One region of the Lysinibacillus sp. FSL P4-0201 genome, then DNA from elsewhere that is predicted to be linked to it. Evidence: a T-box and tRNA genes for the amino acid it is inferred to sense, from the RefSeq annotation. Region 1 holds a T-box; the other regions hold tRNA genes.
The links. The T-box of region 1 lies ahead of argS (arginine--tRNA ligase). A T-box ahead of a tRNA ligase gene usually reads a tRNA of that ligase, here a tRNA-Arg.
Positions count from the first base shown of each region.

Region 1 (9,720 bases):
ATATGTGTACATACTTTATTTAAGAAGTGACGGTCATGGGATACAACAATAACTGTATTCTCAAAGTTAATCAGGAACTCTTCCAGCCACTGAATTGCCTTTAAGTCAAGGTGGTTGGTAGGCTCATCGAGTAATAGTACATCAGGCTGACCAAACAGTGCCTGTGCCAGTAATACTTTAACTTTGTCAGAACCTTCAAGATCGCCCATTAGCATGTAATGAAGATCATCGGAGATACCTAAACCGTTTAATAGTGTAGCCGCTTCTGAATCAGCTTCCCAACCGTTTAGCTCTGCAAATTCACCTTCTAACTCTGCAGCACGCATGCCATCCTCATCTGAGAAATCTTCCTTTGCATAGATAGCGTCTTTTTCTGTTTTCACGTCATATAGGCGTTTATTCCCCATAATAACTGTGTCGAGCACTGTATGCTCATCGTATTCGAAGTGGTTTTGTTTCAGGACAGATAAACGTTCGTCCTTACCCATCGATACATTTCCTTCCTGCGCTTCAATTTCACCAGAAAGGATTTTTAAAAATGTTGATTTACCAGCACCATTTGCCCCAATTAAACCGTAGCAATTGCCTGGTGTGAATTTTATATTTACGTCTTCAAATAGTTTACGATCGCCATAGCGAAGACCTACATTACTAACTTGAATCATGCAAGTTCCTCCTTTTTTCACAATGGCTCTAGTATAGCATGAAATATGTTCCATAGTCTATAAACATTATTAAATCAAGGTTTGGCGTTCTTTCCACATTTTTTGTTAAACATAAACTGAATAAAGATACAATAAAAAATTTAAATTTGGTGTAACTTTCTTTGAGAGTGAGGCGTCTATTGTAGTGTGATTAACTATTTTTGAAAAAGAATAGAAAAATGACATCATTTACCACGGGGATTTTAGTTGCTTATTCACAAAGGTTTCGTCTAAAATGATTCTGACTGTTTATATATCAAGTAAATCATCACTGGTGCCCACAAGCCCATCCCCGTTTTGAATGCCAGCTATTCGTGGCTCTTTCATTTATACTAGATAGATGTTGCTAAAGTTAGACTAAAAACATCACAATCCTCATAAATGATTTCATTCATTTATCTTGATGATAATTTCATATAAGAATGCTGTAAGCTAAAGAATTATTCGTTTGTGGTAATGATATGCTATGCCTGCGTTCAACTAGGACATTCAGCCCTTGTGGCGGGAATGATGATTAAATAAACACATCGATGGAAATTTTAACAATTGGAGGTATATTATGGGTAAGGGCTTATTATGGACAGCCACTTGTGTAATAGTAGTTTTAGTTGGGTTTGGTAGCTACTATTTTATTAAAGAAATAACAAACTCTATGGCATACAATAAATTAGTAGATGAGTATAAAAAGCCAGAACCAATTGAACATATAGAGGAAGAATATGATGTTATTGTCATCGGTGGTGAGCCAGAGGGAGTGGCTGCGGCTGTGGCTGCTGCTCGAAATGGTGCGAAAACATTGCTGGTCGAAAAACGACAAGAGTTAGGTGGATTATTTACATATGGTATGCTGAATTTCCTCGACATTCCTCGTGATGGCCATAACAACTCGATTAGTGAGGGAATATTTAAGGAATGGCATGAGCTTGTTAGAGGGAATGACGCTTTTGGCATTGTAGGTGCTAAGGCAGCCTTTAAAAAGCTAATCGATGAAGAGCCCAACTTAACGTTATCCGTGCAAACCGAGGTTGTGAAAGCAAATGTCAAACAACAACAATTAACGTCTGTGGAATTAAAAAATGAGTACGGTACATATGTTGTGACGGGGAAATCATTCATAGATGCTACACAGGATGCTGATTTTGCAGCCTTGTCGGGCGTTCCTTTCTTTGTGGGCGGAGAAGATATTGGCATAAAGGATAAGCGTATGGCTGTGACTTTAATGCTACATTTAAAAAATGTCAATTGGGATGAAGTCAAAAAAGCGGCTAATTCCGGTGTATTTGGCGGTGCTAATTTAAATCATACGGTGATGTGGGGCTTTACAAAGCTACATGATGAATACAAGCCATTACAAGAGGGTACAAGATTACGAGGGTTAAACTTAGCTCGTGTAGATGATGAATATTTCATCAATGCCTTACAGATTTTTGGTATTGATGGTTTGAATGAATCCTCAAAACAAGCGGCGATTGTCGCTGGGAAGAAAGAAACGTTACACATTCTAAAATATTTACAAACAAACTTCCCAGGGTTTGAAAAAGCTGAAATTGTCAGCTATCCAGAAGAGCTCTATGTCCGAGAAACGAGACATATTTGGGCAGAGTATCAATTACCAATGGCAGACCTGTGGAAAAATAGTGATCAGTGGGATAGTATTGGCATTGCCTCTTATCCAGTCGATGTGCAAGCGCAAACGCCTCATGATTACGGCTATGTGATCGCTTCACCCAAGCAATATGCTATTCCTTTCCGGTCGTTAGTACCGAAGGATATTGATGGCTTATTGGTTGTCGGACGCTCTGCTGGTTATTCCTCACTTGCAGCTGGTAGTGCACGTATTGTTCCAACAGGGATGGTGACAGGTGAAGCGGCTGGGACTGCGGCTGCTCTTGCACAGAAGCACGATGTAACCTTTAGAGACATGAGTAAGGATAAACCATTAATCGCTACATTACGAAAGCAATTGGCTAAGCAAGGTGCCTATGTTGATTCATTTTCAATTGAGTATCCATATCAAGGAGAATGGTATGATGAAGCCATTCAAACCCTCATTAATTATGGCCTTGTTGTGGGCGGCTATGATAATGACCTAAAAGTAGACAGTAAGGCGACGAAAATAAAGTTTGCTAAAATGTTAAAAGAGAGCATGCTACGTGCTGGTGGAGAAAGTGCAGCAGGAGTGAAGGACCAGCTCGAAATTGTCATCAATAAAGTTTATAATCAAGGCGATGAAGCTATTGAGCGAGATGAGTTAGCTCAATATTTGGCTGACGTCCTCATCGGTGAATCCAATGCGACTAGCTGGGATACATTAGTAGAAAAAGGAATTGTCACGGAGAAAGTAGCGAAGAAAGTCTCTGATAATAAGAAATTAAAATTAAAAGAGATGTATGCGATTATGGCTGATGTGATTCATTATGTAGAAAAAAAACGTTCCTCCTTGTGAGGAGCGTTTTTTGCTGAAACGGCAACGTAAAAAAGGGTTGACGACAATTAGAAAGTCCTGTAATATATGTCAAAATCATAAAAAAATTCGATGAAAAAGAGAGTAATTGATGGAATGACTGGCTAGCGAGTTAGGGATGGTGGGAGCCTAATGCAGGAACCATGAATGAAGCGCACTTTGGAGAAGATTCTCGAACAAATAGTAGAGAATAGCGGGGCGTCACCTCGTTAACAACGGAAAGTGGTCATGTGACATGGCAACTAGAGTGGTACCACGGGATTATCATGCTCTCGTCTCTAATTATAGAGGCGAGGGCTTTTTTATTTGAACAGGAGGAGGAGCAAAATGAATCAACAAATCGCCGACAGTATAGCAGTCACATTAAAGCAGCAAATAATAGGAGAGGACATATTGTCATTATTAGAAAAACCCAAAAGCTTGGAGCTAGGGGACGTAGCCTTTCCATGCTTTACTCTAGCAAAAGTGTGGAAAAAATCACCGCAGAGTATCGCGGCACATATAGCAAGTCAATTAAATCATGACAGTATCGAGCGTGTGCAAGCTGTTGGTGGCTATGTCAATATTTTTCTTGATCAACAAAAGGTGACGCAACAGGTGTTACACAAGATTCTGCGCGACAAGCAACAATATGGTACTACGCCAACAAAGATGGGAACGGTCGTCTTGGATTTTTCCTCTCCTAATATCGCCAAGCCTTTCTCGATGGGACATTTACGTTCAACGGTCATCGGCAATGCCTTAGCAAATATTGCAGAAAAAAATGGCTATCAAGCCATTCGTATCAATCATTTAGGGGACTGGGGTACACAATTTGGCAAGCTTATTGTTGCTTATCAGCTTTGGGGTGATAAACAAGCTATTTCAGCGTCACCAATAGAGGAGTTATTAAAGATTTATGTGAAGTTTCATGAAGAGGCCGAGCAAGACCCAACGCTCAATGAACAGGCTCGTGCCGCCTTTAAAGCATTGGAGGACGGTAATGAAGAGGCACAGGCATTATGGCAATGGTTCCGAGATGTGTCATTCATAGAATTTCAAACAATATATGAGCTATTAGGCATTCATTTTGATGCCTTTATAGGTGAAGCCTTTTACAATGACAAAATGCCGTCCGTTGTAACAGAATTAAAAGAAAAAGGGCTCCTTGTGGAATCAGAAGGTGCGTATGTTGTGGAGATGGAGGAGATGCCTCCATGTTTAATAACGAAAACGGATGGAGCCACGCTTTATGCGACGCGTGATTTAGCAGCAGCCCTGTATCGCCAACAGCACTACCAGCCCCAAAAGATGTTCTACGTTGTTGGCAATGAGCAGTCCCTCCACTTTAAACAATTTTTTCAGGTCATCGAAAAAATGGGCTATCCTTGGGCAAAGAATCTGCAACATGTGTCATTCGGCATGATGCTGAAGGATGGCAAAAAAATGTCGACTCGTAAAGGTAAAGTGGTGTTATTAGCTGATGTACTAGCAGAAGCTATAACGACGGCACAGCGTAATATGGAGCAGAAAAACCCTTCTCTACCTAACAAAGAGCAAGTCGCAAAGCAAGTGGGGGTTGGAGCGGTAATTTTTAATGATTTAAAATCCCATCGTCTCAACGATATTGAATTTTCAATCGAGCAAATGATGAATTTTGAAGGCGAAACAGGGCCATATGTACAGTATACATATGCACGTATTTGCTCTATTTTAGATAAAAAGAAAGCTCCGACTCAAGATATGCTCTTCAAATCTTTAGGAGAGCAGGCTTGGCCGATTATTTTATTACTAGAACAGTTTCCTAAAACGGTAGCTATGGCTTTTGAGCAGGCTGATCCGTCCCAAATAGCGAAATATGCCTTACAACTGGCATGTTTATTTAATAAATATTATGCACAGTACAAAATATTAGTAGAAGATGAACAGCAAGCATCCCGTCTTGCATTATGTCAGAGTGTTGCTATTGTTTTAAAAGAGTCATTAGCCTTATTAGGTATTGAATCACCTGAAAATATGTAAGAAGCCTTAGCCATGTAAAGGTAAACTGTCCAATCATTGACCAACCATCGAAAACATGATAAAAGGATAGAGGAATCCATGCAAGCTTTTCATAAATGAAGGCTGCGTAATAACAGAGGGGATCAAACAATTGGTTAAAAAACATTGGACATTATCACTCACCTTCGTGGTCATTAGTATATTTTTTGTCGCTCTTAATATGAGGCCAGCTGTCACGGGAATAGGACCGCTTTTTAATGTCCTCATGACATCCTTACATGTCTCGAATACAAGCATGAGCTTTCTCACAGCTATCCCCGTTTTTTGTATGGGATTATTCGCACCTTTGGCTGTCCCGCTTCAGCGAAAAATGGGCACGAAATCAGCTATCACCCTTTTAGTGGCCATCCTTGTCGTCGCGAATGGGCTACGCTTTTTCCAAGCAAGCTATCTCTTGCTCATCGTGACAAGCTTTGCGGCAGGCTTAGCGATTGCAATGATTGGTCCTATCCTAAATGCTTATATTAAGAAAAAGTTTCCAGAACGTTTTACGACAGTAGTCGGTATCTATTCATTCGGTATAGGCGTAGGGGCTACTTTAAGTGCAGCCTTAACCGTGACTTTTTATCAGAGTTTCAGTAATAGCTGGACAATCGCCCTTGGTATGTGGTCAATCCTTGCTATAGTTGCTCTCGTTATCTGGCTAGCGGCAATTCCATCCGAACACAACGAGCAGCTCCAACAAGTAACTACGTCAGAAGAAGTCCGTAATCCGTGGACATCTAGACGTGCCTGGGTAATTTTACTGTACTTTGGTTTACAAACATCACTCTTTTTCTCAATCATGTCATGGCTTACGCCGCTATTGCAGGATAAAGGCCTGTCATTAGAGGCATCCAGTGCTATGCTAACAATTATGTCTATTGTACAAATGATAGGGAATATGGCGGTACCAATTCTCATGGAAAAATGGCCAAGTCGAATGGCCTGGCTACTAGTGTTTAGCTTTGTCGGCGTGATTGGATTTATGCTACTCTGGCTGACAGCGGGTATTTACCTATGGCTGGCTGTTTTATTAATTGGCATTGTGCTAAGCGGGCTATTTCCAATCGGACTATTGCTGCCTCTTGATGAAGCCAAAAATGATCAGGAGGCCACCAGTTGGTCATCTATGGTGCTGGCAGGTGGCTTTATGGTAAGTGCCATTATCCCCATTCTAATAGGCATTTGCTATGACCTAACGGGCAACCATACATGGACGTATCTGATCTTTGTATTATTAATGCTCGGCATTCTAGTAACGACTGGACTATTAAGAAAAAAATGATTGTAAGAGACATGTGTCAGGTTGCACATGTCTTTTTATGTGAAAATTATTTTGAGGGTATAATATCCTTCCATCCTCACAGCAAATTTTGTCTTCCATCAATATTAATGGGTAGAAAGAAATGACTTTAGGGAAGTTGCTGCATTTTTCTAATATTGATTATCCAATAATAATATTATGTAAACTTGAAACATTACTAGTCCTTGATTATGATAGAGAAGAGAGAATGTAGAATAGAAAGTTTTGGTGAAGGTATGTATAAAAAAGTGCTCATTTTAGGAGCGGCAGCTATTCTTGTAGCAGGCTGTGACAGTCAAATAGGGACAGGATGGTTTCAAAATAAAAAGGCAGAGGTGGAAACAGAGGGAGCTGTGACGAAGCAACAGGAAAAAATTGTCCCAGAGGTCAAAGTGATTGGAGAGTATGGTGTTGGAGCAGGCATTATTATCAGGCAGCAGGATGATCAACTGTATATTTTAACGAATGGCGCACTAGTGGCTTCCAAACCAACTGCCCTTGTTCAATTTGGTCAGGACAAGCTGGTAGCAGCGACTATTCATGTCATGTCAACAGCCTATAATATGGCCCTGCTACGAGTAACCTATCAAGCGGATGTGCAAGTGCCTAATTTATATGAAGGTGAGCTAAATCAACTGGCTGTTTATGTGAATGGCTTACCCTATACAATTCAAAAATACCAAGATAAAGTAGCGGCTTATTATATAAAAGCGGAACAATCGATACCACTAGGAAGCCCTGTCATGGAGGCTGAAAACGGAGCCATTGTCGGGTTATATTTTAATCGACAACAGCAAGGAGCGTCGCAGCCATACATATTGCCTATAAAGGAATTCCAAGCATCCATCGATGAATGGATTGAGGAGGGCATGACAGCCAGTGTACGACTTTCCCAATCGAAAAACTTATACCCCTATATTGAACAAGGGGATAAAGAAGCTGTACAGCAAGCAATCGAACAATATGGAGAAAATATATTTGCGTATAATACCGATGAAATTATGCTATTTTTAGATACGTTTCACAAGTATTTAAAGGGGGCTGTGACAACCCAGGATGCAAGTGTTTTGAAACCGATTGTCGGGACAGAGGCTATACAGGAAACCTTGGCTAGTATGGTTGCCTATTATGCTTCCAAGCAAGCCAAAATTCATTTCTCAGACACGGATATTCAGGCAATTCGTGTAGAGGGACAGCGTCTTATCGTACAGGCTAAAACGGAATATATCCTGACGAATGCTGCTGGACAGGAGGCACTTGCCTACTCCGACATGTTGTATGAGTTAGAAAAAAATGAACAGGGCGAGTACAAGCTACTTGGTCTCACAAACAAGGAGTGAATTTTGCATGGAGCAAGCTAGACAAATGCTACAGCATCATTTTGGCTATGATACCTTTCGGCAAGGACAAGCCCAGATTATTGAACAAACATTACGAGGGCAGTCAAGTCTTTGTGTCATGCCAACAGGTGGAGGGAAATCCATTTGCTATCAAATTCCAGCGCTAATGCTTGAGGGGTTAACCATCGTGATTTCACCACTGATTTCACTGATGCAAGATCAGGTGGAGGCTTTACGTACAGCAAATATTCCAGCAGCCTATATTAATAGTACGCTGACGGCACAGGAAGTGGATGAAACCATGCAGCTTGCTAGTGCGGGTTATTTAAAGCTCCTCTATATTGCACCTGAACGACTGGAAAGTACTACGTTTCTTCAAGCATTGTCGTATTTATCTGTCCCATTACTTGCGATTGACGAGGCTCATTGTATATCGCAATGGGGGCATGATTTTAGACCAAGCTATCGTTCGATCCACAAGCTTTTTACGCTATGGCCCCAAAAGCCCACTGTTTTAGCGCTGACAGCTACTGCAACGCCAACGGTTTGTGATGATATTCGTCAATTGTTAGCGATTGATGAGCAGGCAACGGTCATGACAGGCTTTTCACGTGAGAATTTGGCACTTTCGGTGTTAATTGGTGAAAATAAAGAACGCTATGTAAAAAATTATGTTCAACAAAATAAACAGGAAGTGGGCATCATTTATGCAGCTACTCGAAAAGCTGTGGATGCCATTTATGATGTGCTGAGTCGCTCTGGTGAAGACGTTGCGAAATATCATGCAGGTCTATCAGAGAATTTAAGAATGGCTGAGCAGGAGCGGTTTTTAAAAGATGAGGCACGTATCATGGTGGCAACGAATGCTTTTGGTATGGGTATTGATAAAAGTAATGTGCGCTTTGTGTTGCATTATCAAATGCCTCGTAATATCGAGAGCTATTACCAGGAAGCGGGCCGTGCTGGTCGAGATGGTCTGCCAAGTGCTTGTATTTTATTGTATGCTTCAGGGGACGTTCAAACACAGCGTTTTCTTATCGAACAGTCACAGGATGAGGCTCGTATTACACAGGAGCTAGCTAAACTACAAACAATGGTCGATTATTGCCATACTGAGGGCTGCCTACAGAATGCGATTTTAGCGTATTTTGGAGAAGTTGAGGAGGAGCCATGTGGGCGTTGTAGTAACTGTATTGACGGGCGAGCAGTGACAGATGTGACAGAGGATGCGCAAAAGGTGCTGGCCTGTGTTGTGCGTATGGGACAAAAATTCGGGAAGACCATGGTGGCACAGGTGCTAATTGGCTCTAAAAATCAAAAGATCGCTGAATTTGGCTTTGCCCGTTTATCGACCTATGGCATTTTAAAAGGACAATATACCTCAAAGGATGTCTCCAACTTTATCGAATTTTTAATTGCAGAGGGCTTGCTGGCCGTGAAGCACGGTACATTCCCTACAATTTATGTATCTGCTGAAGGCAAGGAAGTGCTGCTTGGCAATCGACAGGTCATGCGTAAGGAAGCTGTTACAGTGAAGAAGCTGGTGGATAATGATCCATTATTTGAACACTTACGGGTATTACGCAAAGAGATTGCCGACGAGGAAAAGGTCCCACCATTTGTTGTATTTTCTGATAAAACGTTACGTGAATTATGTGATAAGAGACCAACTGTATTGGAGGATTTACGACAGGTGAGTGGTATAGGCGAAGTAAAATTTGAGAAGTATGGTCAACGCTTCTTTGACGCACTACAATCGTTTTTAGAAGCCTCTGTTTAATAAAATTGTTGCTATTGTATAAAAGAGAGGTGTCCCACAAGCTGGAGACACCTCTTTTATATTATTTTTCCCAATGCTTTGCAATGAACGTATCACGCCCAGAAATG
Region 1 is NZ_CP151995.1:2,298,432-2,308,151, forward strand. It holds gene MKY76_RS11515 (ATP-binding cassette domain-containing protein) at 1-665, opposite strand, end outside; gene MKY76_RS11520 (FAD-dependent oxidoreductase) at 1,264-3,150, shown strand; T-box leader at 3,232-3,451, shown strand; gene argS (arginine--tRNA ligase) at 3,496-5,169, shown strand; gene MKY76_RS11530 (MFS transporter) at 5,300-6,475, shown strand; gene MKY76_RS11535 (hypothetical protein) at 6,730-7,833, shown strand; gene recQ (DNA helicase RecQ) at 7,841-9,613, shown strand; gene msrA (peptide-methionine (S)-S-oxide reductase MsrA) at 9,675-9,720, opposite strand, start outside.

Region 2 (9,720 bases), 1.9 Mb from region 1:
TTCCAACCATTCTGAGGGAACCTTTGGGCGCCTCCGTTACCTTTTAGGAGGCGACCGCCCCAGTCAAACTGTCCGCCTGACACTGTCTCCTGCCCCGCTAAGGGGCATGGGTTAGAATTTCAATACAACCAGGGTAGTATCCCACCGACGCCTCCTTCGAAGCTGGCGCTCCGAGATCTCTGGCTCCTACCTATCCTGTACAAGTTGTACCAAAATTCAATATCAGGCTACAGTAAAGCTCCACGGGGTCTTTCCGTCCTGTCGCGGGTAACCTGCATCTTCACAGGTACTATAATTTCACCGAGTCTCTCGTTGAGACAGTGCCCAGATCGTTACGCCTTTCGTGCGGGTCGGAACTTACCCGACAAGGAATTTCGCTACCTTAGGACCGTTATAGTTACGGCCGCCGTTTACTGGGGCTTCAATTCGCAGCTTCGCTTGCGCTAACCACTCCTCTTAACCTTCCAGCACCGGGCAGGCGTCAGCCCCTATACGTCACCTTACGGTTTTGCAGAGACCTGTGTTTTTGCTAAACAGTCGCCTGGGCCTATTCACTGCGGCTCTCATGCGCTTGCACGCTCAAGAGCACCCCTTCTCCCGAAGTTACGGGGTCATTTTGCCGAGTTCCTTAACGAGAGTTCTCTCGCACACCTTAGGATTCTCTCCTCGACTACCTGTGTCGGTTTGCGGTACGGGCACCTCTCACCTCGATAGAGGCTTTTCTTGGCAGTGTGAAATCAGGAACTTCGTCCATACGGACTCGCCATCACAGCTCAACGTTACAGTGTGCGGATTTGCCTACACACACGCCTTACTGCTTGGACGCGCACAACCAACGGCGCGCTTACCCTATCCTACTGCGTCCCCCCATTTCTCAAACGGTGAGGAGGTGGTACAGGAATATCAACCTGTTGTCCATCGCCTACGCCTATCGGCCTCGGCTTAGGTCCCGACTAACCCTGAGCGGACGAGCCTTCCTCAGGAAACCTTAGTCATACGGTGGACGGGATTCTCACCCGTCTTTCGCTACTCATACCGGCATTCTCACTTCTAAGCGCTCCACCAGTCCTTCCGATCTGACTTCAACGCACTTAGAACGCTCTCCTACCACTGACATCGTAGATGTCAATCCACAGCTTCGGTGAATCGTTTAGCCCCGATACATTTTCGGCGCAGCGTCACTCGACCAGTGAGCTATTACGCACTCTTTAAATGATGGCTGCTTCTAAGCCAACATCCTGGTTGTCTGTGCAACGCCACATCCTTTTCCACTTAACGATTACTTTGGGACCTTAGCTGGTGGTCTGGGCTGTTTCCCTTTTGACTACGGATCTTATCACTCGCAGTCTGACTCCCGTGTATAAATATCTGGCATTCGGAGTTTGTCTGAATTCGGTAAACCGGGATGGCCCCCTAGTCCAAACAGTGCTCTACCTCCAGTATTCTCATCACGAGGCTAGCCCTAAAGCTATTTCGGAGAGAACCAGCTATCTCCAAGTTCGATTGGAATTTCTCCGCTACCCACACCTCATCCCCGCACTTTTCAACGTGCGTGGGTTCGGGCCTCCAGTAAGTGTTACCTCACCTTCACCCTGGACATGGGTAGATCACCTGGTTTCGGGTCTACGACCACGTACTATTTCGCCCTATTCAGACTCGCTTTCGCTGCGGCTCCGCCTTCTAAAGCTTAACCTCGCACGTAATCGTAACTCGCCGGTTCATTCTACAAAAGGCACGCTATCACCCATTAACGGGCTCTAACTACTTGTAGGCACACGGTTTCAGGATCTCTTTCACTCCCCTTCCGGGGTGCTTTTCACCTTTCCCTCACGGTACTGGTTCACTATCGGTCACTAGGTAGTATTTAGCCTTGGGAGATGGTCCTCCCGGATTCCGACGGAATTTCACGTGTTCCGCCGTACTCAGGATCCACTCAGGAGAGAACGAACTTTCGACTACAGGGCTTTTACCTGCTCTGGCGGACCTTTCCAAGTCGCTTCATCTAACTCGCTCTTTTGTAACTCCGTATAGAGTGTCCTACAACCCCAAGAGGCAAGCCTCTTGGTTTGGGCTCTTCCCGTTTCGCTCGCCGCTACTCAGGGAATCGATTTTTCTTTCTCTTCCTCCAGGTACTTAGATGTTTCAGTTCCCTGGGTCTGCCTTCAAGACGCTATGTATTCACGTCAAGATACTACGCGATTAAACGTAGTGGGTTCCCCCATTCGGAAATCTCCGGATCAAAGCTCACTTACAGCTCCCCGAAGCATATCGGTGTTAGTGCCGTCCTTCTTCGGCTCCTAGTGCCAAGGCATTCGCCGTGCGCCCTTAATAACTTAACCAAGTTATTAAGCCTATAAAAAACTTAAAAAATAAATGTGTTTGTTACAATTTCAATGTCGTTTTATCCAGTTTTCAAAGAACAAGTTTTGAAGTGTTTCATTCAGATAGAATGAACCTTCAAAACTGAACGCAAAACGTAATCTTACAAACCCAAGGTTTGTATTCCGAAATAATCCTTAGAAAGGAGGTGATCCAGCCGCACCTTCCGATACGGCTACCTTGTTACGACTTCACCCCAATCATCTATCCCACCTTCGGCGGCTGGCTCCAAAAGGTTACCTCACCGACTTCGGGTGTTACAAACTCTCGTGGTGTGACGGGCGGTGTGTACAAGGCCCGGGAACGTATTCACCGCGGCATGCTGATCCGCGATTACTAGCGATTCCGGCTTCATGTAGGCGAGTTGCAGCCTACAATCCGAACTGAGAACGACTTTATCGGATTAGCTCCCTCTCGCGAGTTGGCAACCGTTTGTATCGTCCATTGTAGCACGTGTGTAGCCCAGGTCATAAGGGGCATGATGATTTGACGTCATCCCCACCTTCCTCCGGTTTGTCACCGGCAGTCACCTTAGAGTGCCCAACTAAATGATGGCAACTAAGATCAAGGGTTGCGCTCGTTGCGGGACTTAACCCAACATCTCACGACACGAGCTGACGACAACCATGCACCACCTGTCACCGTTGCCCCCGAAGGGGAAACTATATCTCTACAGTGGTCAACGGGATGTCAAGACCTGGTAAGGTTCTTCGCGTTGCTTCGAATTAAACCACATGCTCCACCGCTTGTGCGGGCCCCCGTCAATTCCTTTGAGTTTCAGTCTTGCGACCGTACTCCCCAGGCGGAGTGCTTAATGCGTTAGCTGCAGCACTAAGGGGCGGAAACCCCCTAACACTTAGCACTCATCGTTTACGGCGTGGACTACCAGGGTATCTAATCCTGTTTGCTCCCCACGCTTTCGCGCCTCAGCGTCAGTTACAGACCAGAAAGTCGCCTTCGCCACTGGTGTTCCTCCAAATCTCTACGCATTTCACCGCTACACTTGGAATTCCACTTTCCTCTTCTGCACTCAAGTCCCCCAGTTTCCAATGACCCTCCACGGTTGAGCCGTGGGCTTTCACATCAGACTTAAAGGACCGCCTGCGCGCGCTTTACGCCCAATAATTCCGGACAACGCTTGCCACCTACGTATTACCGCGGCTGCTGGCACGTAGTTAGCCGTGGCTTTCTAATAAGGTACCGTCAAGGTACAGCCAGTTACTACTGTACTTGTTCTTCCCTTACAACAGAGTTTTACGATCCGAAAACCTTCTTCACTCACGCGGCGTTGCTCCATCAGGCTTTCGCCCATTGTGGAAGATTCCCTACTGCTGCCTCCCGTAGGAGTCTGGGCCGTGTCTCAGTCCCAGTGTGGCCGATCACCCTCTCAGGTCGGCTACGCATCGTCGCCTTGGTGAGCCGTTACCTCACCAACTAGCTAATGCGCCGCGGGCCCATCCTATAGCGACAGCCGAAACCGTCTTTCAGTCTTTCACCATGAAGCAAAAGAGATTATTCGGTATTAGCCCCGGTTTCCCGGAGTTATCCCAAACTATAGGGTAGGTTGCCCACGTGTTACTCACCCGTCCGCCGCTAACGTCAAAGGAGCAAGCTCCTTTTCTGTTCGCTCGACTTGCATGTATTAGGCACGCCGCCAGCGTTCGTCCTGAGCCAGGATCAAACTCTCCATAAAAGAAATTTGATTAGCTCAAATTGTTTTGCTGGCATCATGTTTGATGTCCAAAATTTTTGTTTTGTTCACTAACCGAAGCTAGCTACTTAAAACTTTATTGATTACGTTTTGCTTGTTCAGTTTTCAAGGTTCATGTCATCGCCCTTTTGGACAACTATTTAAATTTACCATACAACCAAGAGGTTGTCAACACTTTTTTTGGAGCGGGTGATGAGAATCGAACTCACGACATCAGCTTGGAAGGCTGAGGTTTTACCATTAAACTACACCCGCATATATTTTCTTAAAAATGGCGCGCCCGGCAGGAGTCGAACCCACAACCTTCTGATCCGTAGTCAGACGCTCTATCCAATTGAGCTACGGGCGCATATGAAATTAATTAATTGACTTGGTGCGGCCGAGAGGACTTGAACCTCCACGGGGTTGCCCCCACTAGGCCCTCAACCTAGCGCGTCTGCCGTTCCGCCACGACCGCATTCAATTAGTAACTTTTTTATTATACTATGATAATTCAAAAAGTCAACTCTTTTTCTTAAAGAGATGAGCCATGAAGGACTCGAACCTTCGACCCTCTGATTAAAAGTCAGATGCTCTACCAACTGAGCTAATGGCTCGAATTAAGAAATGAATGGCTGGGGTACTAGGATTCGAACCTAGGCATGACGGAATCAAAATCCGTTGCCTTACCGCTTGGCTATACCCCAATAAGTGGCGGTCCCGACCGGGATCGAACCGGCGATCTCCTGCGTGACAGGCAGGCATGTTAACCGCTACACCACGGGACCAAAATATTATTTACATTAAATTATGAAAAATGACCCCTACGGGATTCGAACCCGTGTTACCGCCGTGAAAGGGCGGTGTCTTAACCACTTGACCAAGGGGCCATGGCTCCGAAGGCAGGACTCGAACCTGCGACAACCTGATTAACAGTCAGGTGCTACTACCAACTGAGCTACTTCGGAATAATTCATGTTATGTTGTCGTCGTTATCTTGTCGACTTTTACTATTATAGGGACAACTCAACAAAACGTCAACTATTTTTTAAACTTTTTTTACTCTACTAATTTTAATTTCCCCAAACACTTACTGCAACAATACCTTTCAACATTCATTTTTATTTTCCGTATATATAATTGGTGGCAATTGACACAAGTATATGTATAGCGTCGTCGTTGTTTTTTAACTGTAGCTTTCGGGACATGTAAAACTGCGCAAAATCGAGGGGCATCTACTTTCCTTAATAATTCTCTAAAATCTTTATCTCGATGCTGATACCCTTTACCTTCAATATGTAGGTGATAATGGCATAATTCGTGTAAAACAATACCATGAATCTCTTTCAAACCGTATAACTCATAGGCTTTAGGATTAATCTCAATATTATGGGATTGTAAAAGATATCGTCCTCCCGTTGACCGTAATCTCGGATTAAAGTAGGCTTGATGCAGAAAAGGCCTCTGAAAGTTTTCTAAAGATAAGCGACGAACAAGCTCTTGTAATTCTTGATTGTCCATAGTAATCACCTCTAACAACAAGAATACCACACTGCGTAGTATAGACAGTGTGGCAAAAATTTAGTACTCAAACTAATGCTTGATTTTTAGGAGGGAGCATCGTTAAAGAGATACGCCCTTTCGTTACATCTATTTGTTCAACCCAGACAGTTACAATATCCCCAAGTGCCACAACTTCTAATGGATGCTTAATACGTTTATTTTGGAGTTTAGAAATATGCACAAGTCCATCTTGCTTCACGCCAATGTCAACAAATGCGCCGAAATCTACTACATTTCTTACCGTCCCCTGCAATTCCATACCTACTTTTAAATCTTCCATTTTTAATACATCAGTCTTAAGCAATGGTTGTGGGAATGCATCACGTGGGTCACGACTAGGTTTCATTAAGGTATCCACGATATCTTGAATTGTCACAACTCCTACTCCAAGCACATCACTTAATTTTTGGATATTTAGTGCTGCAATAGCATCCTCTGCCTTCTGTGTCCCTAACTCTTTTTTATCTATTTGAGCCTCTGCTAATACTTGCTCAGCAAGGGCATAGCTCTCAGGATGAATACCTGTAGCATCAAACGGATTTTTTGCTTCTGGGACACGTAGGAAACCAATAGCTTGTTCATACGTTTTGGCGCCTAACCTTGGAATCTTCTTTAATTGCGCACGTGTAGTAAATTGACCATTTTCCTCTCGCGTCTTTACGATATTCTCTGCAACAGTTTTTGATAGACCAGAAACATATTGTAAGAGTGATGATGAAGCCGTATTTACATCTACACCAACTTGGTTAACAGCTGTTTCTACTATAAAAGATAGCGATTCATTTAATTTTTTTTGAGAAACATCATGCTGATACTGACCTACACCCACAGCTTTTGGTTCAATTTTCACTAACTCTGATAAAGGATCCTGTAAGCGACGTGCAATGGAGACAGCACTACGTTGTTCAACCTGTAAATCAGGAAATTCTGTACGTGCAATTTCAGACGCTGAATAAACAGACGCCCCCGCTTCATTGACAATCACATAGGCTATGTCAGTAGTAAGTTCATTTAATACATCCGCGATAAATTGTTCTGTCTCTCGAGATGCTGTACCATTACCAATGGCAATTATACTTATTGGATACTTTGCCAAAATTCCTTTTACAATAGCTTTGGATTTTGCCACATCTGGTTTCGGTGGATGTGGGTAAATAGCTGTAACCTCAAGCATTTTCCCAGTTTCATCTACAACCGCCAGCTTGCAACCTGTACGGTAAGCTGGATCAACCCCTAAAACATATTTACCTTTCATAGGTGGTTGTAGCAATAGGTTACGTAAATTTTCGGAAAAAATATGAATAGCCTGTGCCTCAGCTTTTTCTGTAAGCTCGTTTCGTAATTCCCTCTCAATTGAAGGCTGAATTAAACGCTTGTACGAATCCTCGATTGCTAGTTTAACTTCTGCAATAGCAGGAGACGAACCAGTTGCAGGTATCCATTCTTTCCACATAATCATTAATACTCGATCCACCGGCACATGAATAGAAACCTTTAAGATTTCTTCTTTCTCTCCTCGGTTTATCGCTAAAATACGGTGTGGTACAATGCGACTAACAGGCTCTTCATATTCGTAATACATTTCAAAAACATTTTTCTCGTCGATTTCTGTATTTTTCACAGACGTCACAAGAATTCCATCTTTCCATGAATAAGCTCGGATTTTTTCACGAATAGAGGCATCGTCCGCAAAACGTTCTGCTAATATATCTCGAGCTCCTATCAGGGCTTCTTCCGTATTAGCAACTTGTTCGTTGTCCACAAAGTCAGTTGCTAATTGCTCTAATGCATCATCACTAAATGCTAACAGGAGATCTGCAAGAGGCTCTAAACCTTTCTCTTTTGCAATCGTCGCCTTTGTACGTCGTTTTTGCTTATATGGTCTATATAAATCCTCAACACGTTGTAAGATTGTTGCAGAAAGAATAGCCTGCTCTAATTCTGGTGTAAGCTTTTCTTGCTCTTGGATTAATCGTATAACTTCTTCTTTTCGTTGTTCAAGTTGCTGTATGTAGTGATAACGATCTTCTACAGCTTTAATTTGCACCTCATCGAGTGATCCTGTAACCTCTTTTCGATAGCGCGCAATAAATGGTACCGTATTTCCCTCTTCTAATAAGTTAATAACAGCTTCTACTTGCCCTGGTTTGACTGCTACATCCTTTGCAATGAGCTGTAACATTTGCTTTTGCTCCACATCATCACTACCTTTTTCTTTTCATTTTACCATTACACTTTACTAAAAATGCAAAAAAATAGTCTACTCAGACGAATATGAGTAGACTATTTCCATTCATTTTAAAGGTATTTTTCATTAAACACCCATGAAAGATTAGAGCGAAACACCGCCACTTGCTAGAATAGCCTCTTGTAATTTCTTTATTGCTTTCCTTTGTATCCTCGATACATGCATTTGAGAAATCCCTAATCGTTCTCCAGCTTCTTTTTGACTAAGTTGCTCTAGATATGTAAGCTGAATAATTTGTTTTTCCCTCTCATTCAACACAACCAGCGCCTCTGAAACAATCATTCGTTTATTGGTCATTTCATAGCCATCGTCTTCCCTGCCCAAAATATCGAATAACGTGACTGTACTACCGTCTGAGTCTGACTCTATCGAATGGTCCATAGAAAGAGCTTGATAACTACGGCTCATTTCCATAGCTTCTAGTACCTCTTCCTCTGCTACTTCTAATCGTTCAGCAATATCTTTAATGGATGGAGAACGCTGTAATTCAATTGTCAGCGCCTCCACAGTTGATTTAATCCTCGGCCCAAGTTCCTTTATACGTCTAGGCACATGTACATCCCATGTTTTATCACGTAAAAAACGTTTGATTTCCCCAACAATTGTTGGCACGGCAAAAGCTTCAAAACTACGACCAACATTCGGATCAAAACGTCTTATTGCACCTAACAATCCCAGCATCCCTACTTGAACAATATCATCATAATAAGATTTACCATTCGAATATTTACGAGCTATAGATTCAACTAGATATCGATAATGAATCACTAAATTGGTTTGTGCTTCATCATCCTCCGTTGACTGGTACAATTCAATCCACTTAAGTACATCTTCTTTAGATGAAGATTTATGTAGTGATTCTTTCGACATTTTTCTCCACCTGCTCCCTAGTGACATACTTTGTCATGAAGACAGTTACGCCACCATCGTTATTGATCATCACCTCATCCATCAAAGTTTCCATTAAATAAAGTCCCAAACCACCTTCTCTTAGCCCTGCAATACTTTCTTCAGGATGATACGGCCCAATCTTAGACTTAATCTCTTCAAAATTAAAACTATTGCCGTAATCCGCAATCATCATTTCCATTTTATTGTCGTACAGCGCACACCCGATGACAATTTCACCCTCTTCTTCGTCTTTATAAGCATGGTGAACAACATTTGTCACAGCCTCACTTGCTGCAATTTTTAAATCTTCAATATCATCATAATTAAAGCCAATCCTACTCGCTAAGCCCGAGACAGTTAATCGAATGACACTGACAAATTGCGGTTTAGCAGGAACTCTAATTTCAATATAGTCAAATTCCTTCATTATCTTAATTCCACCTTTTTATCAGTTTCGATATCCATCAAATCACTAAGACCAGTAATTTCAAATAATCTTTGTAACCTATTCGATAAACCAACGAGCTTTACTTTACCATTTTCACGTAATGCTCTTTTATAAAAGGCAACAAAAATCCCAAGTCCTGTACTATCCATGTAATTTACCTTTGATAGATCAAGCTCAATTTCTAAACCCTCTGTAATCTTTACAGCTTCTAATTCGTCTCGTAATCCTGAAGCAGTAAACGTATCAATCTCACCCTCAACAAAGCCAAATAATTTATGATCAATTTCTTTAAAATGTATCGTTACGTCCATATAGCACACCTCCACCATATTTGTTAGACTATTTTCTCTACCCTGTTCAATTTAAACTTAAACCTATTTTTTTAAAATAACTACAGTAAAATCATCAAATAGTTTAAAATTTTGCACTCTCTCTATTTCCTTATAAAGGAGCTGACACAATTGCTGGGCAGATAAATGTCTATTTTCTTTTATTAAAGTT
Region 2 is NZ_CP151995.1:4,172,486-4,182,205, forward strand. It holds rRNA gene MKY76_RS21005 (23S ribosomal RNA) at 1-2,339, opposite strand, end outside; rRNA gene MKY76_RS21010 (16S ribosomal RNA) at 2,521-4,072, opposite strand; tRNA gene MKY76_RS21015 (tRNA-Gly) at 4,272-4,345, opposite strand; tRNA gene MKY76_RS21020 (tRNA-Arg) at 4,363-4,439, opposite strand; tRNA gene MKY76_RS21025 (tRNA-Leu) at 4,462-4,547, opposite strand; tRNA gene MKY76_RS21030 (tRNA-Lys) at 4,614-4,686, opposite strand; tRNA gene MKY76_RS21035 (tRNA-Gln) at 4,702-4,776, opposite strand; tRNA gene MKY76_RS21040 (tRNA-Asp) at 4,782-4,857, opposite strand; tRNA gene MKY76_RS21045 (tRNA-Glu) at 4,888-4,959, opposite strand; tRNA gene MKY76_RS21050 (tRNA-Asn) at 4,961-5,037, opposite strand; gene MKY76_RS21055 (SprT family protein) at 5,129-5,590, opposite strand; gene MKY76_RS21060 (Tex family protein) at 5,658-7,829, opposite strand; gene sigB (RNA polymerase sigma factor SigB) at 7,965-8,750, opposite strand; gene rsbW (anti-sigma B factor RsbW) at 8,728-9,198, opposite strand; gene MKY76_RS21075 (STAS domain-containing protein) at 9,198-9,530, opposite strand; gene MKY76_RS21080 (PP2C family protein-serine/threonine phosphatase) at 9,594-9,720, opposite strand, start outside.
Region 2: it has a tRNA-Arg gene. The T-box ahead of argS (arginine--tRNA ligase) is inferred to sense a tRNA for this amino acid. The anticodon was not compared.

Region 3 (9,720 bases), 2.2 Mb from region 1:
AGACTCGCTTTCGCTGCGGCTCCGCCTTCTAAAGCTTAACCTTGCACGTAATCGTAACTCGCCGGTTCATTCTACAAAAGGCACGCTATCACCCATTAACGGGCTCTAACTACTTGTAGGCACACGGTTTCAGGATCTCTTTCACTCCCCTTCCGGGGTGCTTTTCACCTTTCCCTCACGGTACTGGTTCACTATCGGTCACTAGGTAGTATTTAGCCTTGGGAGATGGTCCTCCCGGATTCCGACGGAATTTCACGTGTTCCGCCGTACTCAGGATCCACTCAGGAGAGAACGAACTTTCGACTACAGGGCTTTTACCTGCTCTGGCGGACCTTTCCAAGTCGCTTCATCTAACTCGCTCTTTTGTAACTCCGTATAGAGTGTCCTACAACCCCAAGAGGCAAGCCTCTTGGTTTGGGCTCTTCCCGTTTCGCTCGCCGCTACTCAGGGAATCGATTTTTCTTTCTCTTCCTCCAGGTACTTAGATGTTTCAGTTCCCTGGGTCTGCCTTCAAGACGCTATGTATTCACGTCAAGATACTACGCGATTAAACGTAGTGGGTTCCCCCATTCGGAAATCTCCGGATCAAAGCTCACTTACAGCTCCCCGAAGCATATCGGTGTTAGTGCCGTCCTTCTTCGGCTCCTAGTGCCAAGGCATTCGCCGTGCGCCCTTAATAACTTAACCAAGTTATTAAGCCTATAAAAAAACTTAAAAAATAAATGTGTTTGTTACAATTTCAATGTCGTTTTATCCAGTTTTCAAAGAACAAAAAAATGGTGGAGCCTAGCGGGATCGAACCGCTGACCTCCTGCGTGCAAGGCAGGCGCTCTCCCAGCTGAGCTAAGGCCCCAAGAGGTATATATGGTGGGCCTAAATGGACTCGAACCATCGACCTCACGCTTATCAGGCGTGCGCTCTAACCAGCTGAGCTATAGGCCCTCTTGGAAGTTTTATTGAATTTCATAAACCTTCAAAACTGAACGCAAAACGTAATCTTACAAACCCAAGGTTTGTATTCCGAAATAATCCTTAGAAAGGAGGTGATCCAGCCGCACCTTCCGATACGGCTACCTTGTTACGACTTCACCCCAATCATCTATCCCACCTTCGGCGGCTGGCTCCAAAAGGTTACCTCACCGACTTCGGGTGTTACAAACTCTCGTGGTGTGACGGGCGGTGTGTACAAGGCCCGGGAACGTATTCACCGCGGCATGCTGATCCGCGATTACTAGCGATTCCGGCTTCATGTAGGCGAGTTGCAGCCTACAATCCGAACTGAGAACGACTTTATCGGATTAGCTCCCTCTCGCGAGTTGGCAACCGTTTGTATCGTCCATTGTAGCACGTGTGTAGCCCAGGTCATAAGGGGCATGATGATTTGACGTCATCCCCACCTTCCTCCGGTTTGTCACCGGCAGTCACCTTAGAGTGCCCAACTAAATGATGGCAACTAAGATCAAGGGTTGCGCTCGTTGCGGGACTTAACCCAACATCTCACGACACGAGCTGACGACAACCATGCACCACCTGTCACCGTTGCCCCCGAAGGGGAAACTATATCTCTACAGTGGTCAACGGGATGTCAAGACCTGGTAAGGTTCTTCGCGTTGCTTCGAATTAAACCACATGCTCCACCGCTTGTGCGGGCCCCCGTCAATTCCTTTGAGTTTCAGTCTTGCGACCGTACTCCCCAGGCGGAGTGCTTAATGCGTTAGCTGCAGCACTAAGGGGCGGAAACCCCCTAACACTTAGCACTCATCGTTTACGGCGTGGACTACCAGGGTATCTAATCCTGTTTGCTCCCCACGCTTTCGCGCCTCAGCGTCAGTTACAGACCAGAAAGTCGCCTTCGCCACTGGTGTTCCTCCAAATCTCTACGCATTTCACCGCTACACTTGGAATTCCACTTTCCTCTTCTGCACTCAAGTCCCCCAGTTTCCAATGACCCTCCACGGTTGAGCCGTGGGCTTTCACATCAGACTTAAAGGACCGCCTGCGCGCGCTTTACGCCCAATAATTCCGGACAACGCTTGCCACCTACGTATTACCGCGGCTGCTGGCACGTAGTTAGCCGTGGCTTTCTAATAAGGTACCGTCAAGGTACAGCCAGTTACTACTGTACTTGTTCTTCCCTTACAACAGAGTTTTACGATCCGAAAACCTTCTTCACTCACGCGGCGTTGCTCCATCAGGCTTTCGCCCATTGTGGAAGATTCCCTACTGCTGCCTCCCGTAGGAGTCTGGGCCGTGTCTCAGTCCCAGTGTGGCCGATCACCCTCTCAGGTCGGCTACGCATCGTCGCCTTGGTGAGCCGTTACCTCACCAACTAGCTAATGCGCCGCGGGCCCATCCTATAGCGACAGCCGAAACCGTCTTTCAGTCTTTCACCATGAAGCAAAAGAGATTATTCGGTATTAGCCCCGGTTTCCCGGAGTTATCCCAAACTATAGGGTAGGTTGCCCACGTGTTACTCACCCGTCCGCCGCTAACGTCAAAGGAGCAAGCTCCTTTTCTGTTCGCTCGACTTGCATGTATTAGGCACGCCGCCAGCGTTCGTCCTGAGCCAGGATCAAACTCTCCATAAAAGAAATTTGATTAGCTCAAATTTTGCTGGCATCATGTTTGATGTCCAAAATTTTTGTTTTGTTCACTAGCAAAACTAGCTACTTAAAACTTTATTGATTACGTTTTGCTTGTTCAGTTTTCAAGGTTCATGTAATTGAATTGGTGGAGCCTAGCGGGATCGAACCGCTGACCTCCTGCGTGCAAGGCAGGCGCTCTCCCAGCTGAGCTAAGGCCCCATATTTTTATTTTAGGAAATGGTCGGGAAGACAGGATTCGAACCTGCGACCCCTTGGTCCCAAACCAAGTGCTCTACCAAGCTGAGCTACTTCCCGTTGTTCTTATGGCGCGCCCGACAGGAGTCGAACCCATAACCTTCTGATCCGTAGTCAGACGCTCTATCCAATTGAGCTACGGGCGCATTTAAAATGGTGCCGAGGACCGGAATCGAACCGGTACGGTAGTCACCTACCGCAGGATTTTAAGTCCTGTGCGTCTGCCAGTTCCGCCACCCCGGCACATTTGGAGCGGAAGACGAGGTTCGAACTCGCGACCCCCACCTTGGCAAGGTGGTGTTCTACCACTGAACTACTTCCGCATGTGCATAAGTTTTTTTATCTGGCAATTAAAATAATGGTGCGGGTGAAGGGAGTCGAACCCCCACGCCTTGCGGCGCTAGATCCTAAGTCTAGTGCGTCTGCCAATTCCGCCACACCCGCTTATTATTATTTATAAATGGTGAGCCATGAAGGACTCGAACCTTCGACCCTCTGATTAAAAGTCAGATGCTCTACCAACTGAGCTAATGGCTCGAAAAAATGGTGCCGGCTATAGGAATCGAACCCACGACCTACTGATTACAAGTCAGTTGCTCTACCTGCTGAGCTAAACCGGCATATGGTGGAGGATGACGGGCTCGAACTGCCGACCCTCTGCTTGTAAGGCAGATGCTCTCCCAGCTGAGCTAATCCTCCTGGGTATTATGCCTAGCGACGTCCTACTCTCACAGGGGGAAGCCCCCAACTACCATCGGCGCTAAAGAGCTTAACTTCCGTGTTCGGTATGGGAACGGGTGTGACCTCTTTGCCATCATCACTAGACTTATTAAAAGACAAGATTTATTATACCATATTTCAGTATAAATGCAAGCTTTTTTTAAACTTACTTGTTCTTTCAAAACTGAATAAACGGCGCATTGAATGTTTCAAACTTTTTTGGTTAAGTCCTCGATCGATTAGTATTCGTCAGCTCCATGTGTCACCACACTTCCACCTCGAACCTATCTACCTCATCGTCTTTGAGGGATCTTACTTACTTGCGTAATGGGAAATCTCATCTTGAGGGGGGCTTCATGCTTAGATGCTTTCAGCACTTATCCCGTCCACACATAGCTACCCAGCGATGCCTTTGGCAAGACAACTGGTACACCAGCGGTGTGTCCATCCCGGTCCTCTCGTACTAAGGACAGCTCCTCTCAAATTTCCTACGCCCACGACGGATAGGGACCGAACTGTCTCACGACGTTCTGAACCCAGCTCGCGTACCGCTTTAATGGGCGAACAGCCCAACCCTTGGGACCGACTACAGCCCCAGGATGCGATGAGCCGACATCGAGGTGCCAAACCTCCCCGTCGATGTGGACTCTTGGGGGAGATAAGCCTGTTATCCCCGGGGTAGCTTTTATCCGTTGAGCGATGGCCCTTCCATGCGGAACCACCGGATCACTAAGCCCGTCTTTCGACCCTGCTCGACTTGTAGGTCTCGCAGTCAAGCTCCCTTGTGCCTTTACACTCTACGAATGATTTCCAACCATTCTGAGGGAACCTTTGGGCGCCTCCGTTACCTTTTAGGAGGCGACCGCCCCAGTCAAACTGTCCGCCTGACACTGTCTCCTGCCCCGCTAAGGGGCATGGGTTAGAATTTCAATACAACCAGGGTAGTATCCCACCGACGCCTCCTTCGAAGCTGGCGCTCCGAGATCTCTGGCTCCTACCTATCCTGTACAAGTTGTACCAAAATTCAATATCAGGCTACAGTAAAGCTCCACGGGGTCTTTCCGTCCTGTCGCGGGTAACCTGCATCTTCACAGGTACTATAATTTCACCGAGTCTCTCGTTGAGACAGTGCCCAGATCGTTACGCCTTTCGTGCGGGTCGGAACTTACCCGACAAGGAATTTCGCTACCTTAGGACCGTTATAGTTACGGCCGCCGTTTACTGGGGCTTCAATTCGCAGCTTCGCTTGCGCTAACCACTCCTCTTAACCTTCCAGCACCGGGCAGGCGTCAGCCCCTATACGTCACCTTACGGTTTTGCAGAGACCTGTGTTTTTGCTAAACAGTCGCCTGGGCCTATTCACTGCGGCTCTCATGCGCTTGCACGCTCAAGAGCACCCCTTCTCCCGAAGTTACGGGGTCATTTTGCCGAGTTCCTTAACGAGAGTTCTCTCGCACACCTTAGGATTCTCTCCTCGACTACCTGTGTCGGTTTGCGGTACGGGCACCTCTCACCTCGATAGAGGCTTTTCTTGGCAGTGTGAAATCAGGAACTTCGTCCATACGGACTCGCCATCACAGCTCAACGTTACAGTGTGCGGATTTGCCTACACACACGCCTTACTGCTTGGACGCGCACAACCAACGGCGCGCTTACCCTATCCTACTGCGTCCCCCCATTTCTCAAACGGTGAGGAGGTGGTACAGGAATATCAACCTGTTGTCCATCGCCTACGCCTATCGGCCTCGGCTTAGGTCCCGACTAACCCTGAGCGGACGAGCCTTCCTCAGGAAACCTTAGTCATACGGTGGACGGGATTCTCACCCGTCTTTCGCTACTCATACCGGCATTCTCACTTCTAAGCGCTCCACCAGTCCTTCCGATCTGACTTCAACGCACTTAGAACGCTCTCCTACCACTGACATCGTAGATGTCAATCCACAGCTTCGGTGAATCGTTTAGCCCCGATACATTTTCGGCGCAGCGTCACTCGACCAGTGAGCTATTACGCACTCTTTAAATGATGGCTGCTTCTAAGCCAACATCCTGGTTGTCTGTGCAACGCCACATCCTTTTCCACTTAACGATTACTTTGGGACCTTAGCTGGTGGTCTGGGCTGTTTCCCTTTTGACTACGGATCTTATCACTCGCAGTCTGACTCCCGTGTATAAATATCTGGCATTCGGAGTTTGTCTGAATTCGGTAAACCGGGATGGCCCCCTAGTCCAAACAGTGCTCTACCTCCAGTATTCTCATCACGAGGCTAGCCCTAAAGCTATTTCGGAGAGAACCAGCTATCTCCAAGTTCGATTGGAATTTCTCCGCTACCCACACCTCATCCCCGCACTTTTCAACGTGCGTGGGTTCGGGCCTCCAGTAAGTGTTACCTCACCTTCACCCTGGACATGGGTAGATCACCTGGTTTCGGGTCTACGACCACGTACTATTTCGCCCTATTCAGACTCGCTTTCGCTGCGGCTCCGCCTTCTAAAGCTTAACCTCGCACGTAATCGTAACTCGCCGGTTCATTCTACAAAAGGCACGCTATCACCCATTAACGGGCTCTAACTACTTGTAGGCACACGGTTTCAGGATCTCTTTCACTCCCCTTCCGGGGTGCTTTTCACCTTTCCCTCACGGTACTGGTTCACTATCGGTCACTAGGTAGTATTTAGCCTTGGGAGATGGTCCTCCCGGATTCCGACGGAATTTCACGTGTTCCGCCGTACTCAGGATCCACTCAGGAGAGAACGAACTTTCGACTACAGGGCTTTTACCTGCTCTGGCGGACCTTTCCAAGTCGCTTCATCTAACTCGCTCTTTTGTAACTCCGTATAGAGTGTCCTACAACCCCAAGAGGCAAGCCTCTTGGTTTGGGCTCTTCCCGTTTCGCTCGCCGCTACTCAGGGAATCGATTTTTCTTTCTCTTCCTCCAGGTACTTAGATGTTTCAGTTCCCTGGGTCTGCCTTCAAGACGCTATGTATTCACGTCAAGATACTACGCGATTAAACGTAGTGGGTTCCCCCATTCGGAAATCTCCGGATCAAAGCTCACTTACAGCTCCCCGAAGCATATCGGTGTTAGTGCCGTCCTTCTTCGGCTCCTAGTGCCAAGGCATTCGCCGTGCGCCCTTAATAACTTAACCAAGTTATTAAGCCTATAAAAAACTTAAAAAATAAATGTGTTTGTTACAATTTCAATGTCGTTTTATCCAGTTTTCAAAGAACAAGTTTTGAAGTGTTTCATTCAGATAGAATAAACCTTCAAAACTGAACGCAAAACGTAATCTTACAAACCCAAGGTTTGTATTCCGAAATAATCCTTAGAAAGGAGGTGATCCAGCCGCACCTTCCGATACGGCTACCTTGTTACGACTTCACCCCAATCATCTATCCCACCTTCGGCGGCTGGCTCCAAAAGGTTACCTCACCGACTTCGGGTGTTACAAACTCTCGTGGTGTGACGGGCGGTGTGTACAAGGCCCGGGAACGTATTCACCGCGGCATGCTGATCCGCGATTACTAGCGATTCCGGCTTCATGTAGGCGAGTTGCAGCCTACAATCCGAACTGAGAACGACTTTATCGGATTAGCTCCCTCTCGCGAGTTGGCAACCGTTTGTATCGTCCATTGTAGCACGTGTGTAGCCCAGGTCATAAGGGGCATGATGATTTGACGTCATCCCCACCTTCCTCCGGTTTGTCACCGGCAGTCACCTTAGAGTGCCCAACTAAATGATGGCAACTAAGATCAAGGGTTGCGCTCGTTGCGGGACTTAACCCAACATCTCACGACACGAGCTGACGACAACCATGCACCACCTGTCACCGTTGCCCCCGAAGGGGAAACTATATCTCTACAGTGGTCAACGGGATGTCAAGACCTGGTAAGGTTCTTCGCGTTGCTTCGAATTAAACCACATGCTCCACCGCTTGTGCGGGCCCCCGTCAATTCCTTTGAGTTTCAGTCTTGCGACCGTACTCCCCAGGCGGAGTGCTTAATGCGTTAGCTGCAGCACTAAGGGGCGGAAACCCCCTAACACTTAGCACTCATCGTTTACGGCGTGGACTACCAGGGTATCTAATCCTGTTTGCTCCCCACGCTTTCGCGCCTCAGCGTCAGTTACAGACCAGAAAGTCGCCTTCGCCACTGGTGTTCCTCCAAATCTCTACGCATTTCACCGCTACACTTGGAATTCCACTTTCCTCTTCTGCACTCAAGTCCCCCAGTTTCCAATGACCCTCCACGGTTGAGCCGTGGGCTTTCACATCAGACTTAAAGGACCGCCTGCGCGCGCTTTACGCCCAATAATTCCGGACAACGCTTGCCACCTACGTATTACCGCGGCTGCTGGCACGTAGTTAGCCGTGGCTTTCTAATAAGGTACCGTCAAGGTACAGCCAGTTACTACTGTACTTGTTCTTCCCTTACAACAGAGTTTTACGATCCGAAAACCTTCTTCACTCACGCGGCGTTGCTCCATCAGGCTTTCGCCCATTGTGGAAGATTCCCTACTGCTGCCTCCCGTAGGAGTCTGGGCCGTGTCTCAGTCCCAGTGTGGCCGATCACCCTCTCAGGTCGGCTACGCATCGTCGCCTTGGTGAGCCGTTACCTCACCAACTAGCTAATGCGCCGCGGGCCCATCCTATAGCGACAGCCGAAACCGTCTTTCAGTCTTTCACCATGAAGCAAAAGAGATTATTCGGTATTAGCCCCGGTTTCCCGGAGTTATCCCAAACTATAGGGTAGGTTGCCCACGTGTTACTCACCCGTCCGCCGCTAACGTCAAAGGAGCAAGCTCCTTTTCTGTTCGCTCGACTTGCATGTATTAGGCACGCCGCCAGCGTTCGTCCTGAGCCAGGATCAAACTCTCCATAAAAGAAATTTGATTAGCTCAAATTTTGCTGGCATCATGTTTGATGTCCAAAATTTTTGTTTTGTTCACTAGCAAAACTAGCTACTTAAAACTTTATTGATTACGTTTTGCTTGTTCAGTTTTCAAGGTTCATTTAGCAACCATCTCTCGACAGCAACTTTTAAATTATAACATTTCTTCACTTTGTTGTCAACACTTTTTTTAAAATGTTTTTTCAAATCAGCGGAGACAACTTTTAAATTGTATTATAATCAATTATTCATGTCAACATCTTTTTTTCAAATTGTTTTTGAAGTTCAATGTTGTTAATTGCATCGTCTTAACGACAAGTAATAATTTATCACGTTAGAAAAAACTTCGCAAGTGTTTTTTATACAAAATCTAATTTAATTTAACAAACTTGCTTTAATAAGCAAATTTGTGTATTTACGAGAATCGTAAATCATAGTATCTTTCCTTATTTATTATTTGTTTTACTATACATCTCTTTCTATTAAATCTCAATATCTTAAATTAAAATACTACTTACTTTTCAAGTTAAATATAGCTCATAAAACTTAGTGTAAAATTACTTCCTAAATAAAACTACAAATCTAATTAGTTGTTTAGGTCAAAGAAGGTTTTTAAAAATTGCATTATGAAAATAAGCAGGCGCTAAAGTAGAAGTACTTTAGCGCCTGCTTATTTCTAATAGTCCCTATTTTATTTCATTACCTTGAGGGTCAACTATATTTAAGCACCACAAGAAGTTATCCCATGCAGAATACCAGCCACTAAAGATTTCAGAAGAATCGTCCCAACGAACATCAAATTTCTTATGGCCATCTATTTCTACTAAATATAAAGTAAGATTCTCGTCTTTTTTAGCAACGACTAATTTCATACCATGCTCGAGCTCTTCCTCCGTAAATGGAACATCAGAAACAGAACGTAATTGTGCCTGTTCAAATACTTGTTTGTTAATAATTTTGTAATTCATTATAAGCCCCCAATAAAATACTTCTTTTTATACTTATTGTATTTGATTTGAAAAACATAGAACTATAAAAGTATAACCTAAATATAATCTACGTTTAAACAACTTAATTTTTTTCATTGAGCAAAAAGAAGAGAACTCACCTATCCTGTGAATTCTCCTCTTAATTCATTGAATGCTCTTTAGCAGCTCTATAAAGAGCCTACGCAGTAATTTATTTTGTAATATGACGCATTGTTGGGAACAATAATACATCACGAATTGATGGTGAATTTGTTAGTAGCATAATTAAACGGTCAATACCTAT
Region 3 is NZ_CP151995.1:133,520-143,239, reverse strand. It holds rRNA gene MKY76_RS00715 (23S ribosomal RNA) at 1-687, opposite strand, end outside; tRNA gene MKY76_RS00710 (tRNA-Ala) at 778-853, opposite strand; tRNA gene MKY76_RS00705 (tRNA-Ile) at 866-942, opposite strand; rRNA gene MKY76_RS00700 (16S ribosomal RNA) at 1,037-2,588, opposite strand; tRNA gene MKY76_RS00695 (tRNA-Ala) at 2,729-2,804, opposite strand; tRNA gene MKY76_RS00690 (tRNA-Pro) at 2,824-2,900, opposite strand; tRNA gene MKY76_RS00685 (tRNA-Arg) at 2,910-2,986, opposite strand; tRNA gene MKY76_RS00680 (tRNA-Leu) at 2,995-3,083, opposite strand; tRNA gene MKY76_RS00675 (tRNA-Gly) at 3,089-3,163, opposite strand; tRNA gene MKY76_RS00670 (tRNA-Leu) at 3,200-3,284, opposite strand; tRNA gene MKY76_RS00665 (tRNA-Lys) at 3,302-3,377, opposite strand; tRNA gene MKY76_RS00660 (tRNA-Thr) at 3,385-3,460, opposite strand; tRNA gene MKY76_RS00655 (tRNA-Val) at 3,464-3,539, opposite strand; rRNA gene rrf (5S ribosomal RNA) at 3,550-3,665, opposite strand; rRNA gene MKY76_RS00645 (23S ribosomal RNA) at 3,780-6,707, opposite strand; rRNA gene MKY76_RS00640 (16S ribosomal RNA) at 6,889-8,440, opposite strand; gene MKY76_RS00635 (hypothetical protein) at 9,135-9,416, opposite strand; gene lysS (lysine--tRNA ligase) at 9,628-9,720, opposite strand, start outside.
Region 3: it has a tRNA-Arg gene. The T-box ahead of argS (arginine--tRNA ligase) is inferred to sense a tRNA for this amino acid. The anticodon was not compared.